2 regions of the Pedococcus soli genome follow, and region 2 is predicted to be linked to the other one. Evidence: predicted binding sites of a transcription regulator. Region 2 holds the regulator's gene; the other holds the start of a gene.
What was found. Region 2 encodes LexA, which represses DNA repair genes until DNA is damaged. Its sites were predicted from a motif close to TCGAACANNTGTTCGA; they were not measured.
Positions count from the first base shown of each region.

Region 1 (7,310 bases), on a different contig from region 2:
CGGTGGGCGAGCCGCTCGACACCGAGCTCCGGGTCACCCTCAACTTCCACCCGGACCGCGACTTCCGCGGCACGCCGATCCTGCGGGCGATGGCCGCTGCCGGCACCTACCGCTCCCAGTTCGAGACGGGCACGGGCAACGGCGGCCTCACCGCCCGCCCGGGAGGCGCCCGCTGGCGCTGGGAGCAGCGCATCTTCGGCGGCGCGTATGCCGAGGCACCGGACCGCGAGCGGCCCAGGTATGGCGCGCTCAACCATCGTCGGCGGGCTGTCGGCGGAGCTCCCCGGTTCGGGTCGGCCCACCTGCGCCTGACCCGGGAAACGTTGGCCCGGACCACGTTCTGCTACCCGGACTCCGTCTTCGAGCCCGACCTCTTCGCGACCGCCGACCACTTCGACCTGGCGACTCGTGCGGACGCCGACCTCGCGAGCGGGAGGACCGACGACCTCGACAGCTATGTCGAGGCGCACGTGCACGGCGTCGTGGACCTCGCCCGGGACGTCGACGCACTGGTGCTCGACCCGTCGTTCCGGGGGACCGCGGTCGAGTCGGCGGCGAGGGACCTTCCGCTCACGGTCGAGTGGCACGACGGTTTCCGGCTGGGCCTCGACGTCGTCCGCGCCCATCCGGAGTACCGCGGCGAGCACGTCGTCGCGCTCGCCGAGCGGGTCGCCGTCGAAGGGTGGCTCACCCCCGACGTCATCGGTCACGCGGCGGCGACCGAACGGCACGACCGGCAGGCGCTCAAGCAGGTGTGGCACCACCTCGCTCGGTTCGGCGCCCCTGACTCCGCCGACGCAGGGCCCTCAGTCGAGGGCTGACTCGACGAGCACCGGGTGCTCGAGGTCGCTGTTGTCGACCACGAGGTCAGCGCGTTCCCACGGAGAACGCTGCGCGAAGTAGGTGCGCTGGGCCTCGACGTAGCGGCGCAGCTCCGGGTGCGCCGGGTCGGGGGGCGACCCGTCGCGCACCGCCATCCGCGCCGCCGACACCTCGAACGGCACCTCGACGAAGATCGTGAAGTCGAAGGCGCCCTCGAGCTCGTCCCGGTGCAGGAACAGCCCGTCGACCACGGCGACGGCACCAGCCGGCGCCACGTGGAGCGGACCCTGCAGGACCTCGTCGGTCACGACGTCGTGCCCGGCTGGTCGATACTGACGAGAACCGTTGCGGCCCAACGGGACCAGCGCCTCGGCGAGCAGCCGGTGGTAGTCGAACGAGTCGAGCCAGAACCCCTCGGGTGACGTCCTGCCACGGCGGTAACGCTCCGCCCGCACCCGGTGCCAGCCGTCGACGGAGAGCTCGACCACAGGCCGACCGAGGTCGCGCAAGGCACCGGCCAGCTCGGCGGCGAAGACCGTCTTCCCCGCTCCATCGACCCCGTCCACGCCCACCCTGACGCAGTCGTCGCCCACGGGCTGGGGCACGAGGGAGGCCACCTTCGCGACGAGGGCGGCGCGGGCGGCATACCCCTGCTCGCCCACCGAACCGGGCGAGCCGAGCGAACCGACCGAGCCGGGGCGGACCGGCTCAGACACCGGGGACGAGCCAGCTCAGCAGCGTCACGAACCCGATCACCGCGCAGATGACGAACAGGATGCCCACGGCGACGGCGATGATCACCGCGGTGTCGACGCCGCCCTCGCTGTCCCCCTCGGCGGCATCGAGACCGGCGGCAGGCTGGTCCTTCTCGACGCGGCGGCGCAGCGCGTCGACCCGCTTGTTGCCCTCGTGGTCGCGCACGGACCGCGGCAGGCTGTGCCACATCTGCACGAAGTTGTCGGCGTGCCGGTCGCGCCAGGCGTCCACGGCGGCGTCGACATCGGCACCACGACGGTTGGTGCCGAACCAGGCGGCGCCGGCCGACGGCAGGTCCCGCATCGCTGCGTGGACGTCACCGAGCAGGGCGAGGGCCTCAGGGTCGTACGTGCCAGCCACGTGACCGACGAGCACGTCCCGCGCCTTCCACTCCCGTCCGGCCTCGAGGTCGGCCCGCGCGCTGGTCACGACAGCATCGGCGGCGCTGCTGCGGCTTTCGGTCGGGCTCTGGTCGGTCACACCGCGAGTATGCCGCGTCCGGCGGATCGTCCGTTCTGGTGGGGTTCGCCACAGGGGGTTGCAATCATTACCCGCCAGTAGCACCATGGAAGTTACCGACCAGTACGGTCGGGACAACGCTGTTCGACACCGTGCGGAGGTGCCCGCGATGGGCCACTACAAGAGCAACCTGCGAGACCTGGAGTTCAACCTCTTCGAGGTCTTCGGCCGCCAGGACGTCCTGGGCCACGGCCCCTACGCCGAGGTGGACGAGGACACCGCCCGCGAGATGCTCAAGGAGGTCTCGCGGCTGTCCGAGAACGAGCTCGCCGCGTCCTTCACCGACGCCGACCGCAACCCCCCGGTCTACGACCCGAAGACGTTCTCGGTGACGATGCCCGAGAGCTTCAAGAAGTCTTACGCCGCCTACACGGACTCCGGCTTCTGGGCCGTCGACGTCCCGGGCGAGCTCGACGGCACGGTCGTCCCACCGTCGCTCAAGTGGGCCATGAACGAGATGGTGCTCGGCGCGAACCCTGCGATCGCGATGTTCGCCGCGTCCTACTCCTTCGCCAAGCTCCTGCACATCCTCGGCAACGACGAGCAGAAGAAGCTCGCCAGGTGGATCGTCGAGAAGGGGTGGCACTGCACCATGGTGCTCACCGAGCCCGATGCCGGTTCCGACGTGGGCGCCGGTCGCACCAAGGCCACCGACAACGGTGACGGCACGTGGAACGTCACCGGCGTCAAGCGGTTCATCACCTCGGCCGAGTCCGACATGGTCGAGAACGTCATCCACTTCGTGCTCGCCCGTCCCGAGGGCGCCGGACCCGGCACCAAGGGCCTGAGCCTGTTCATCGTCCCGAAGTTCCACGTGGACCTCGAGACCGGGGAGCTGGGCGAGCGCAACGGCGCCTACGTCACCAACCTCGAGCACAAGATGGGCCTCAAGGTCTCCACCACCTGCGAGGTCACCTTCGGCGAGAAGGAGCCGGCGGTCGGCACCCTCACCGGTGACATCCACGACGGCATCGCCCAGATGTTCCGTGTCATCGAGCACGCCCGCATGATGGTCGGCACCAAGGCGATATCGACCCTGTCGACGGCCTACCTCAACGCCCTCGACTACGCGAAGCAGCGCGTCCAGGGTGCCGACCTCACGCAGCAGGCCGACAAGTCCGCGCCTCGCGTCACGATCACGCACCACCCCGACGTGCGCCGTTCCCTCATGACGCAGAAGGCGTACGCCGAGGGCCTGCGCGCGCTCGTCGTGTACACGGCGACCCAGCAGGACATCGTCGACCAGGCGTTCCTCGAGAGCGGCTCGGAGGAGATCGCCCCCGACTCGCCGGCCGACACGGCCCGCCGCGTCAACGACCTGCTGCTGCCGATCGTCAAGGGCGTCGGCTCCGAGCGCGCCTGGGTCCTCCTCGGCACCGAGTCGCTCCAGACGCTCGGCGGTTCGGGGTTCCTGCAGGACTACCCGATCGAGCAGTACATCCGCGACGCCAAGATCGACACGCTCTACGAGGGCACGACGGCGATCCAGGGCCTCGACTTCTTCTTCCGCAAGATCATCAAGGACAAGGCGCAGGCCCTGTCCTACCTCGCGATGCAGATCCAGGAGTTCGCCAAGGACCTCGGGAGCACCGGCGGCACCCTGGACCGCGAGCGCGAGCTGCTCGGCAAGGGGCTCGAGGACGTCCAGGGGATCCTCGGGTTCATGGTCGGCGAGCTGATGAAGTCCGACCCGCGCCAGGACGGTGGAGACGTCACCAACCTCTACAAGGTCGGCCAGAACACCTCCCGGCTGCTGCTCGCCGCCGGCGACCTCGTCATCGGCTGGCTGCTCCTGCGCCAGGCCGAGGTCGCGCACCAGGCCCTCGAGTCCGGCACCGCGTCCGCGAAGGACCGTGACTTCTACCAGGGCAAGGTCGCCGCCGCGTCGTTCTTCGCCCGCACGATCCTGCCGAAGATCGCCGCCGAGCGGGCGATCGCCGAGGCCACCGACAACGCCCTCATGGACGTGCCCGAGTCGGCCTTCTGAGCCACGCGGCCCCGCGACCGGCGCTGGGCCACCAGCGGGTGGCCACCGGGAGCGGACGGGTGTGCCGTCCGCTCCCGGCGCGTGCGAAGGGCTGGCATCCCCCTGCGGATCCAGCCCTTCGACGCCCCTGCGGTCGCACCCCTCGGCACCCCCGTGCGCGACGGAACCACGACCTCTGCATGCTCTTCGGACCCACCCCCGTGAACGGATTGGTCACCCCCGGGCCTGACACGCATCCGCACATGACTGAGGGCGGGCCGCTCACGAGCGGCCCGCCCTCAGTGGTGCGTCGTCGTGCTCAGATGCCGCGGTCGCGGTCGACGTCGACCTCGTCGACGCGGGTGCCCGTGGCCGGGTCGGTGTGGCTGACCCGACGGGCCGAGTAGCCGCCTCCGGTCGTGGCCCGACGCGTCACGACGAGGGACAGCAGGATGGCGAGCACTCCGGCAGCCATGCAGATCCACCCCACCGTGGCGAGGTCGATCCCGGACACCGAAGCGTTGAGGGCGAACGTCAGGACGGCGCCGACGACGATGAGGAAGATGCCCAGTCCGATGTACATGTTCACTCCTGGAAGGTCGCGGGCGCAGGCTGCACCCAGTGGGTGCGAGCGTAGACCCGGCGCGCCTGACCTGCAGGAATGGCGCGCAGGGACAGCCGAAAGCATGACGCCCGGCGAAGGTGGGGCGCTCAGGCCCCCGGGCCCATGCCGCCGGTCGGGCCGTTGCCGGTGATGCGGTGCTCCTCGGCCGAGCGGCCCTGGTAGGGGTTGTCGCCCTTCTTCTCGAAGGTCGCACCGCGCCGGTTGAGCAGGAACGCCAGGACCGCGATGACGATGAGCAGGAGCAGGATCAGCTTGAGCATGGTTCCCCACCTCTCCGTGGCCCCGACAGGGCCGAGGACTCGAGACTAGGGCCCGGCCACGGTGAACGGTGCGAAACGTGCTGAACCAACCCCCTTGAGTTCGAACAGGTGTTCGAATACACTGGTCCCATGGCCGCGATCGCCACCGTCCGCACCGCCCCTCTCGGGACGGTCGAGACGCTGCGCCGCATCGACGGACTGCTGGACCGCCTCGACACCGGTGACGTCCGAGGTGGGGCCGCAGCCGCGCTCAGCCTCGGAGAGGTCGATCGGCTCATCGCGCGGCTGCAGTCCATGCGCCTGTCCCTGGTCGCCGAGGCAGACCGCTCGGAGATCGCCTCGGGGTCCGGGCTGACGGGTACCTCTGCCTGGTTGGCCCTCAGCACCCGCAGGGACGGGGGACAGGCTGCGCGTGACGTGCGGTTGGCAGCTGCCCTGGACAGTGACCTGCCGGCCACCCGTGCGGCGCTGGCGGCCGGGGACGTGTCGACCGAGCACGCCCACGTCATCGCGAGGGCGACGGCGCAGCTGCCCGACGGTCTGAGCCTGCACGAGCGCGCCGCCATCGAGGGCGACCTGGTGCGCCGCGCCCGTCTCGTCGACCCGGCCACCCTGCGCAAGGAGGGGCGGCGGATCCTGTCGGCGACAGAGCGTTCCCCGGCCGAGGTCAACGCGCACGAGGACCACGTGCTCCGTGCCGAGGAGGAGGCCGCCCTCGCGAAGTCGCGACTGACCTGGCACCACAACGGCGACGGGACGACGACCGGGCACTTCACCCTGCCGTCGTTGGCGGCGGCGATCCTGGCCAAGACCGTCCAGCAGATCGCCTCGCCGCGCCGGTTCGCCCAGAGGGCGGCCACGGTGGCGAAGGCGGCCGGCACCGGCACTCGAGCCGAGGTCGAGCTGGCCACGTGGGACGCGTTCCGGACGGCGGACGGCGACTGGGCCCACCGCTACGGCAAGGCCTTCGTCGAGCTGCTCGAGCACCTGCCCACCGACTCGTTGTCCGGCAAGGTGGCGGCGACCGTCGTGGTGACCATCGACCACGACCGCCTCGAGGCCGCCGTGGGAGCTGCCCACCTCGACACCGGTCAGGACCTCTCGGCCGGAGAGGTGCGACGCCTGGCATGCAACGCCGGGATCCTGCCGGCCGTCCTGGGCGGACGATCGGTGCGGCTCGACCTGGGGCGGCAGGAGCGGTTCTTCACCGAGGCGCAGCGCACGGCCCTCGCCACGAGGTACGACTCGTGTGCGGCGCACGGATGTGATCGGCCCTATGCGTGGTCCGAGCTGCACCACGAGGACCCGTGGTCACGCGGCGGCCGCACCGATCTCGCCAAGGCAGTGCCCTTGTGCGGGCACCACCACCGCCGAGCCCACGACGGCCGCTACTCGCACCACGTCGTCACCGACGTCCAGGGGAGGAAGACCGTCACGTTCGCCCTCCGGAGGTGAGGGGAGCCCTCAGACGCCGTGGGAGGGGCGGGAGGTGGCCGGCGCTGTCCAGGGAAGGTGGCATGCGCGTCGGCGGGTCCAGGCAGGGCGGGAGCAGACGTGTGCCGTCCGACGTGACGTGAGACCTCTCGTCAGACGCCGCGCAGGTCGAGGGTGAGCTCGGCGGGGGCGTCGGCGACGAGCACGACGGGGATGCCCCAGTCCTGCTGGTAGAGGTGGCAGGCGGCGTGCTCGGGCACCTCACCGGTGACCGGGTCGCCGTCGCACGAGGCTGCCTGCACGGAGACGTGCAGGACGCCGTCGCCGACCGAGGGGTCGAGGTCGAGCACCCTGGTGAGGCCCTGGGCGCTGCCGCCCCCGGAGCGCAACAGGTGCTCCGGGGTGGCCGACACGACCAGTCGCGTCGGGTCGCCCCAACGATGGTCGAGCTTCTGGCCGGTGGGCGGGGTGAAGGTGACCTCGAGGCGCACCTCGCCCGCCGCGATGCTGGTCCGGGGCCGCTGCGTCTGGCGGGCGAGGCCGTCCACGCGGGTCGCCTTGTCCGGCAACGGGATCCGCACGAGCTGGTGCGCGGCCGACTCCACCACGAGCAGGCTCGTCCCCGAGTCGCTGCTCTCGACGAGGGCGTCGGAGGGCTCGCGCAGGCCGCTGGCGAGCGTGCTCACCTCTCCCGCGACCGGGTCGAACCGTCGGATGGCCCCGTTGTACGTGTCGGAGACGGCGACCGACCCGTCCGGCAGCACGGTGACCCCCAGGGGGTGCTGGAAGAGCGCCTGGTCTGCTGCGCCGTCGCGGTGACCGAAGTCGAAGAGCCCCTTCCCGACGTGGGTCGTCACGACGAACCCCTCGTCGGTCACGTCGAGCGAACGCAGGGCCGAGGTCTCGGAGTCGGCGACCCAGAGGCGGG
Region 1 covers NZ_BAAGSF010000004.1:585,692-593,001, forward strand. Annotated here, with positions in the region: gene ACYVKF_RS08815 (DUF3626 domain-containing protein) at 1-821, shown strand, start outside; gene ACYVKF_RS08820 (nucleoside/nucleotide kinase family protein) at 807-1,538, opposite strand; gene ACYVKF_RS08825 (hypothetical protein) at 1,531-2,058, opposite strand; gene ACYVKF_RS08830 (acyl-CoA dehydrogenase) at 2,207-4,084, shown strand; gene ACYVKF_RS08835 (DUF6458 family protein) at 4,383-4,646, opposite strand; gene ACYVKF_RS08840 (hypothetical protein) at 4,775-4,948, opposite strand; gene ACYVKF_RS08845 (HNH endonuclease signature motif containing protein) at 5,078-6,403, shown strand; gene ACYVKF_RS08850 (thioredoxin-like domain-containing protein) at 6,535-7,310, opposite strand, start outside.
Region 1: ACYVKF_RS08845 (HNH endonuclease signature motif containing protein) is a predicted target of LexA. The motif match lies at 5,049-5,064, and genes of this name have one in related genera.

Region 2 (7,310 bases):
TGCGGGACACCGGTGCACACCTTCGCGAGCTCGGCCTCGTACGCCTCCATCAGCCGTGTGAGGTGCGCGACCTCTTTGGTGTTGACCGTCTTGTTGGCCTTGAACAACGCGCACGGTCCGGTGCCGACGAGATCGGCTGGAGTGGTTGGGAGAGCGGCGATGGCGGCGGCATAGGTGGCTGGTCGACCGGCCCCGCTCACGAGGACCACCGACACCTTCGGCGAGGCGGCGACGAGCACGTCCACCGCTTCACGCACCGAGGCACGGAACTCGGCAAGGTGAGCGGAATCGGTTCCGTCACAACGGATGTCGTTGTCCATGATCTGCACCAGGGCCAGCCGGGGAGTGGGCACGAGGCGGAGGGCGTCGTGGGCCTGGTAGGGCAGCAGGGCAGCCTCTGCACCGTCGCGGGCGAGGTTGGCCACGTGGTCGGCGGTCTCGGGCACGGCGCGGATGAGGCGGGCGTAGATGCTGTCGACCGCAGGGTTGGTGCCGGTGGCCCAGGAGTTCGCGAACACGTCGTCGTCGGGGGCGTTCGGGTCGGAGTGGAACCCCGTCATCCCGGAGTGGCCGATCGCCACGACGCCGACGGGGTGGCCCGGGTCGGCGGTGCTCGTGGTCGACGACGTGCCGGTCGACCCGGTCGGGCGGGCGCCTCGCTCCGTGACGGCGGGAGTGCCGCTCGCACAGGCCGCCACCACGGTGGCGAGGACGGCCACGGCGAGTCCGCGCCATACGGTCGACGAAGGGTGCAGCACGAGGTCCTCCCGGTGGGCGGGGCTCCCTGCACCTCGAGGCTAGACCTGCCGGCCCGTTCCGGGCGACGGCATTTCCTCGGCGATGTCGAGGCGGCCGGAGGTGCCGTCCGGTGGAGTCAGGAATGGCCCGAACGACCACTGGCGTGTCGTCCGGGACTGTTGCACGCTCGACGGGTCACGCTGTCGAGCCACTGCACGACCGAGCACAAGGAGGCCGGTATGGGAGCTACCGGGACAGGACCGTTCGAGAACGACGACGCGCTGGACTTCCTCGACGCCCTCGAGGACGCCGAGCCGCACGAGCGTCGGGCCCGGGTGGAGCACGCGATGGTCCGCGTGGTCGGGTCGCGTGCCTACATCGAGGCACCGGAGATGGCCGAGGCCATCGCCGCCGCCGTCGTGGTGGCGGCGAGTGACGACTTCGAGAGTGCGATCCGCGAGCCGTACCTGCCGCGGTGGATCGAGGACGAGCCCATCGTGGTCGACGAGGGGCTCGAGGACCTGGCCACCAAGGCCCTGCACCGCGCGCTGCGGCCCGACGACAACGAGTGGTGGGAGCTGTGGGACGAGGCCAGCGCCACGGACGACATCACCGAGCGCCTGAGCAGGTACCTCGAGACCCTCGGCGAGTGACCCCGACGAGCCGATCCTGCCCGGGGTGACGCCTACCGGCGCCACCCCGGGCACCGGTCAGGACAGGTGCTCCGGCTCCGGTGACTTCTTGTGGTCCCAGTCCGAGCCCGTGGCGTCCTGCGAGGACCCGCCGGCGCTGTCCCCCGACGCGGGCGAGCTCGACGTCGACCGGGCGAGTGAGACCACGACCGACTTCGAGGTCGGGGTGTTGCTGCCGATCGCCGTCGAGTCCAGCGGGACCAGGGGGTTGGTCTCGGGGTAGTAGGCCGCGGCCGATCCCCGCGGGGTGTCGTACGAGACCACCCGGAAGCCGCGAACGCACCGGACCACGTCGTCACCGGTCCACCGGGTGGTGATGTCGACGAGGTCGCCGTCCGCCAGACCGAAGGCCGCGATGTCGTCGGGGTGCACGAAGACCACCTTGCGGCCACCCTCGATGCCGCGATAGCGGTCGCTGAGGCCGTAGATGGTGGTGTTGTACTGGTCGTGGCTGCGCAGCGTCTGCAGCAGCACGTGGCCCTCGGGCACGTGCACCACCTCGATCGGGGAGGCGACGAACTCGGCCTTGCCGGTCTTCGTGTCGAACGTCCGGGTGTCGCGCGGCGGGTGCGGCATGATCATGCCGCCCGGCTTGCGGACGTTGACCTCGTAGTCCTCGCACCCGGGGACGACCTTGGCGATGTGGTGGCGGATGGCGCGGTAGTCGTCGCGCATCGCCTTCCACTGCAGGCCGTACCGGTCCCCGAGCGTCGCCTCGGCGATGCGGGTGACGATGTCGACCTCGGACTTGAGCTGGGGGCTGGCCGGCTCCAGCGGGCCGCGCGACGCGTGCACCGAGCACGTGGAGTCCTCGACCGAGATCCACTGGGCCCCGCTGGCCTGGATGTCCTTCTCGGTGCGGCCCTTGGTGGGCAGGATCAGGGCGGTCTCGCCGCAGACGAGGTGGGAGCGGTTGATCTTGGTGGACACCTGCACGGTCATGCGGACCTTGCGCATCGCGGGGATCGCGATGTCGGTGTCCGACACGGCCTGCACGAAGTTGCCGCCGAGCCCCATGAAGAAGTGGACCTTGCCGTCGCGCATGCCACGCAGGGAGTCCACGACGTCGAGGCCGTGCTCACGCGGCGGGTCGAAGCCGAACTCCTTCTGGAGCGCGTCGAGGAACGTCGCCGGGGGCCGCTCCCAGATGCCCATGGTGCGGTCGCCCTGGACGTTCGAGTGGCCGCGGACGGGAAGGAGGCCCGCCCCCTCACGGCCGATGTTGCCCTGTGCGAGGGCGAGGTTGACGACCTCCTTGATGGTGGCGACCCCGTTGCGGTGCTGGGTCAGGCCCATCGCCCAGCAGTAGACCGTCCGGGTCGACCCGCGCAGCATCTCGGCAGCCTGGGTGATGAGCTCACGGGACAGCCCGGTGACCTCGACGACCTGGTCCCAGTCGACGGCGCGGACGTGGTCGCGCCACTGCTCGAACCCCGTCGAGTGGGTGGCGATGAACTCGTGGTCGAGCGCGTCCCACTCGACGAGCAGCGACCCGATCGCCTGGAACAGCGCGAGGTCGCCGTTGACCTTCACCGGCAGGTGCAGGTCGGCCATCGCCGTGCCGTGGCCGACGACGCCCTTGGGCTTCTGCGGGTTCTTGAACCGCACGAGCCCTGCCTCGCGCAGCGGGTTGATCGAGATGATCTTGGCGCCGTTCGCCTTGGCGATCTCGAGGGCGGACAGCATTCGCGGGTGGTTCGTGCCGGGGTTCTGGCCGGCGATGACGATGACCGAGGCCGTGTGCACGTCGTCGAGGGTGACGCTGGCCTTGCCGATGCCGATGGACTCCTGCAGCGCGATGCTCGTGGACTCGTGGCACATGTTCGAGCAGTCCGGCAGGTTGTTGGTGCCGAACGCGCGGACGAACAGCTGGTACGCGAACGCCGACTCGTTGGAGGCGCGGCCCGAGGTGTAGAAGGTCGCCTCGTCCGGACTCGCGAGCGAGCGCAGCTCGGCGCCGATGAGGTCGAACGCCTCGTCCCACTCGATCGGCTCGTAGTGCGTCCCGCCCGGACGCTTGACCATCGGGTGGGTGATGCGGCCCTGCTGGCCGAGCCAGTGCTCGGTGTGGGCGTCGAGCTCGGCGATGCTGTGCTGGGCGAAGAACTCGGGGGTGGCCCGGTCGCGGGTGGCCTCCTCGGCGACCGCCTTGGCACCGTTCTCGCAGAACTCGGCCGTGTGCCGGTGACCGGGATCGGGGTCCGGCCAGGCGCAGCTCATGCAGTCGAAGCCCTCGGCCTGGTTGAGCTTGAGGAGCGTCTGGGCCGTCCGCTTGAGGCCCATGTGGTCGATGGAGCGCTTCATCGACACCGCCACCGCCGTCGGACCGGCGGCGTGGTCCTCCTGGCCCTTGACCACCAGGTCGGCCTCGGAGTAGTCGCTCTCGTCGTGCTTGCCCATGCGTGAACCTCGTTCTCCGGGTGCCTGGCGTTGCCGGGCGCGTGCCGCGCGGGCCCCGGTCCGGAACCTGCGCCTTCACCCCGAACGTACCCAGTCCCACCCGAACCATGCGCGCCCGGGATGCCCGATCCCCGGTGACCACCCGTGTGCCGCCGCGGGGGTCGGTCCACGGCGGCACACGGGGGAGCTGGGGGAGGGCGGCCGGGGCGCGGCCTCGGTAGCGCTCGGCAGGGCTCGGTAGAGCTCAGTCGGCCCGGACTCGGCTGGGTGGGTCCGGGCGCGGCTCAGACTCGGCGCAGGACCGCCGTGACCTTGCCGAGGATCGTGGCGTGGTCGCCGTCGATCGGCTCGAACGCGTCGTTGTGCGGCATGAGCCAGACCTTGCCGTCCTTGCGCTTGAACGTCTTGACGGTCGCCTCGTTGTCGAGCATCGCCGCGACGATGTCGCCGTTGTCGGCGGTCGGCTGCTGGCGCACGACCACCCAGTCGCCGTCGCAGATGGCGGCGTCGATCATCGACTCGCCGACGACCTGGAGCAGGAAGAGCTGCCCCTCGCCCACGATCTGCCGGGGCAGCGGGAAGACGTCCTCGACGGTCTCCTCGGCGAGGATCGGCACACCGGCGGCGATCCGGCCGAGCACCGGGACGTACGACGCCTCGGGACGCCGGTCGTTCATCCCCGTCTCGTCGAACACCGCCGTCTCGTCCTCGACGCTCGCCCCACCGCGGTAGCCGCGCATGTCGGCCGTCGAGTCGGGGGAGACGACCTCGATCGCGCGAGGGCGGTTGGGGTCGCGGCGCAGGAAGCCCTTGCGCTCCAGGGTGGACAGCTGGTGGGCCACCGAGCTGGGGGAGGTGAGACCGACGGCCTCACCGATCTCGCGCAGGCTCGGGGGGTACCCGCGGCGGTCCACCGAGTTGCGGATCACCTCGAGGACCCGGCGCTGGCGGACGGTCAGACCGTCACCCCGATCGCGGTCGGGGAGCTCCTTGACGTTGTCCTCGCTCATGCCGTTTCCTCGTTTCCGCAGGTCAGGTGGCGTATGCCGCCGTGCTCAGTGCTGTGACGGGTGGGACTGTCAGTGGCCTCTGGTGTGCTGTGAGGCATGAACACAGCGTATGGCGTTCGAACGTCAGTGCCAAACATGTGTTCGAGGCGTGTCTTGAGAAGTTCGAACATGCGTGCTAGAAATCAGCCTAGAGGAACTTCGTACAACCGTTCGAAGGGCTTCGGCCACCTGACCACCACGGAGGACCAGATGAGTGCAGCAGTTGCTTGGGACGTCGCCCCCGCCCCCGTGCGGATGCCCGTTCGGCCCGTGCGCCCGCAGCTCGTCTCGGTGCCCACCGGTGAGGACGTCGTCATCCGTCCGGCGGCGCCGTTGCGGCTGACCCGCGCCGGCCGCCTGGCGATCACCGTGTCCGTGGCCATCACGGCGGTGGTCCTCGCGATCAGCCTGCTCTCGGGGGGCGCGTCCGCAGCGGTCATCGACCACTCGACGACGGTCCAGTCCGGTCAGACCCTCTCCGAGGTCGCGTCGGCCCAGCTGCCGCAGCTGCCGGTCACCGAGGCCGTCGCCCGCATCCAGGTCGCCAACGACCTGACGGGGTCCAACGTCCACGCCGGGCAGACGCTGCTCATCCCGGCCGCCGGCTGAGCGAGGTCACCCCACCCATCACCCGGCATCGGGCGGCGCGGAGAGATCTCCGTGTGAGGGGCGCTCAGGGTTTCGGCGTGATCTTCGGTAGGGCCTTCACGGCCTTGATGTGTCGGTACTTCAACGCCCCGGTGGTGGTGGCGCGGCTGAGGGCGACGTGGTCGACGAGGACCGGTTCACTCAGCTCGGCGATCGGCATCGAGGTCGAGTAGTAGGCGATCCCGCCCCTCATCCGGTACACGACGCCCTTGGTCGTCCGGAGCATCGTCGTGTCGGCAGGCACCGCTCGCAGGCGGTTGTAGGCGCCGCCGTCACCGGCCCGGTCGATGGCCACCTGGTCGACGATCGTCGTGGCCTTGCTTCCGCCGACGTTCGCCCATGCCGAGACGTGGATCGGGGCGCCGCCGGCCATCCGGTAGATCTCCGCCCGCTGCGCGCCCTTGATGAACGTCCCGTCGGGGATGGTGGCCGGCAGGGTGGCGAGGGCGCTGGCCGAGACGGCCATCGTGGCCTTGGCACCGCCGAATGCTGCCCACGTGCTCACGTAGACCGGTGTGGTCCCGACCAGCCGGTAGATCTGCCCGTTCTCCCGGACCTTGAGGAAGCTCCCGGATGCCGGTGGCTGGTAGGGCTGGTCCTTGAAGTGCAGGAAGTTGCTGGGCCAGTTCGCGTCGCCGCGCGGGATGGTCATCCGGGAGGAGTAGCCAGTCCAGGCCGAGTCCGACACGACGATGTAGGAGCTCGTGACCTCTTCCACGTACCCCACGTGGCCGTTGCCGGGCGCGTAGTGGCTGCCGTAGTTCCACTGGGCGATCGCCCCGGTCTTGGCCGTCTGGTCGACCTTGATGCCGCGGTTGCGGGCGCTGGTGGCCCAGCTGCCGCCGCTGCCCATGGCGCTCTGCTGCTTCACCCCGTTCTTCATCAGCCGGTAGGCCGCATAGTTCACGCAGTTGTTCCCACTGGAGTTCACCGGGTACCCCCACACCGACTTCCCGGCGTACCCCGAGAACGAGATGCAGGCGATGGAGTTGGCCTTGCACTCGCGGGAGAGGGTCGCGGCTGAGGCCGGTGGCGCGGTGACCGCGAGTCCGGCCAGGACGACGAGGGCAAGGGTGCCGACGCGGGCGAGGAGGGGGGACAGTCGGGAACGCAGCATGACTTCCTGGGGGTGGGGGACAGGACAGCGCCAGGAGACGCGCATCGCCCCGCCGCGAGGGGTGGCGGCGGACAACCTGTTCAGGCTGGACCGACGGTGTCCGGTTTGTCAGGCAGATCCGGTAAGTCCAACCGTGTAATTCGCCTCCGGTCTCAGATCCCCGTGAGCTCGAGCCCTTTCCCGAGGAACTCGGCCAGCCGCAGTGCCGCGGCACGCACCGCCTGTCGGCCCCTGGCGTCGACGCTGGGGGCCAACCGGATGTCGACCTCGACGACGTCTGCCCGGACGGTGCGCTTCCAGGAGCCGACGTTGGTCTGGTCGAGGACGACCGTGGCCCAGAACGGGTCAGGGTGCTCGGCCAACGGGTGGTCCGTCGCCACCGGGAAGTTCACGGCCGGGTAGCTGAGCACCACCTCGTCGTAGACCGGGAAGAGGTGTGCCGCGGGGGCGGCCGGGCTGCGGCGCGGCACGACGGCAGGGTCGAACCAGTGCGGTGTCCCGTCGACGTCCACCACGTCCAGGTCGTCGCCCAGGTCGGCCAGCGCGGCCCTGGTCCCCGCGACGGTGAGCGACGACCACCGGGTGAAGTCCCTGATGCCGGCCGGTCCGTGCCCGCTGAAGAACCGGCGCACGAGCTCGCGGTGCGCGTCGTCGTGGTCGAGGTGC
Region 2 covers NZ_BAAGSF010000006.1:981,132-988,441, reverse strand. Annotated here, with positions in the region: gene ACYVKF_RS19890 (hypothetical protein) at 1-758, opposite strand, end outside; gene ACYVKF_RS19885 (DUF4259 domain-containing protein) at 978-1,391, shown strand; gene ACYVKF_RS19880 (FdhF/YdeP family oxidoreductase) at 1,449-3,830, opposite strand; gene lexA (transcriptional repressor LexA) at 4,115-4,840, opposite strand; gene ACYVKF_RS19870 (LysM peptidoglycan-binding domain-containing protein) at 5,090-5,488, shown strand; gene ACYVKF_RS19865 (CHAP domain-containing protein) at 5,553-6,644, opposite strand; gene ACYVKF_RS19860 (winged helix DNA-binding domain-containing protein) at 6,797-7,310, opposite strand, start outside.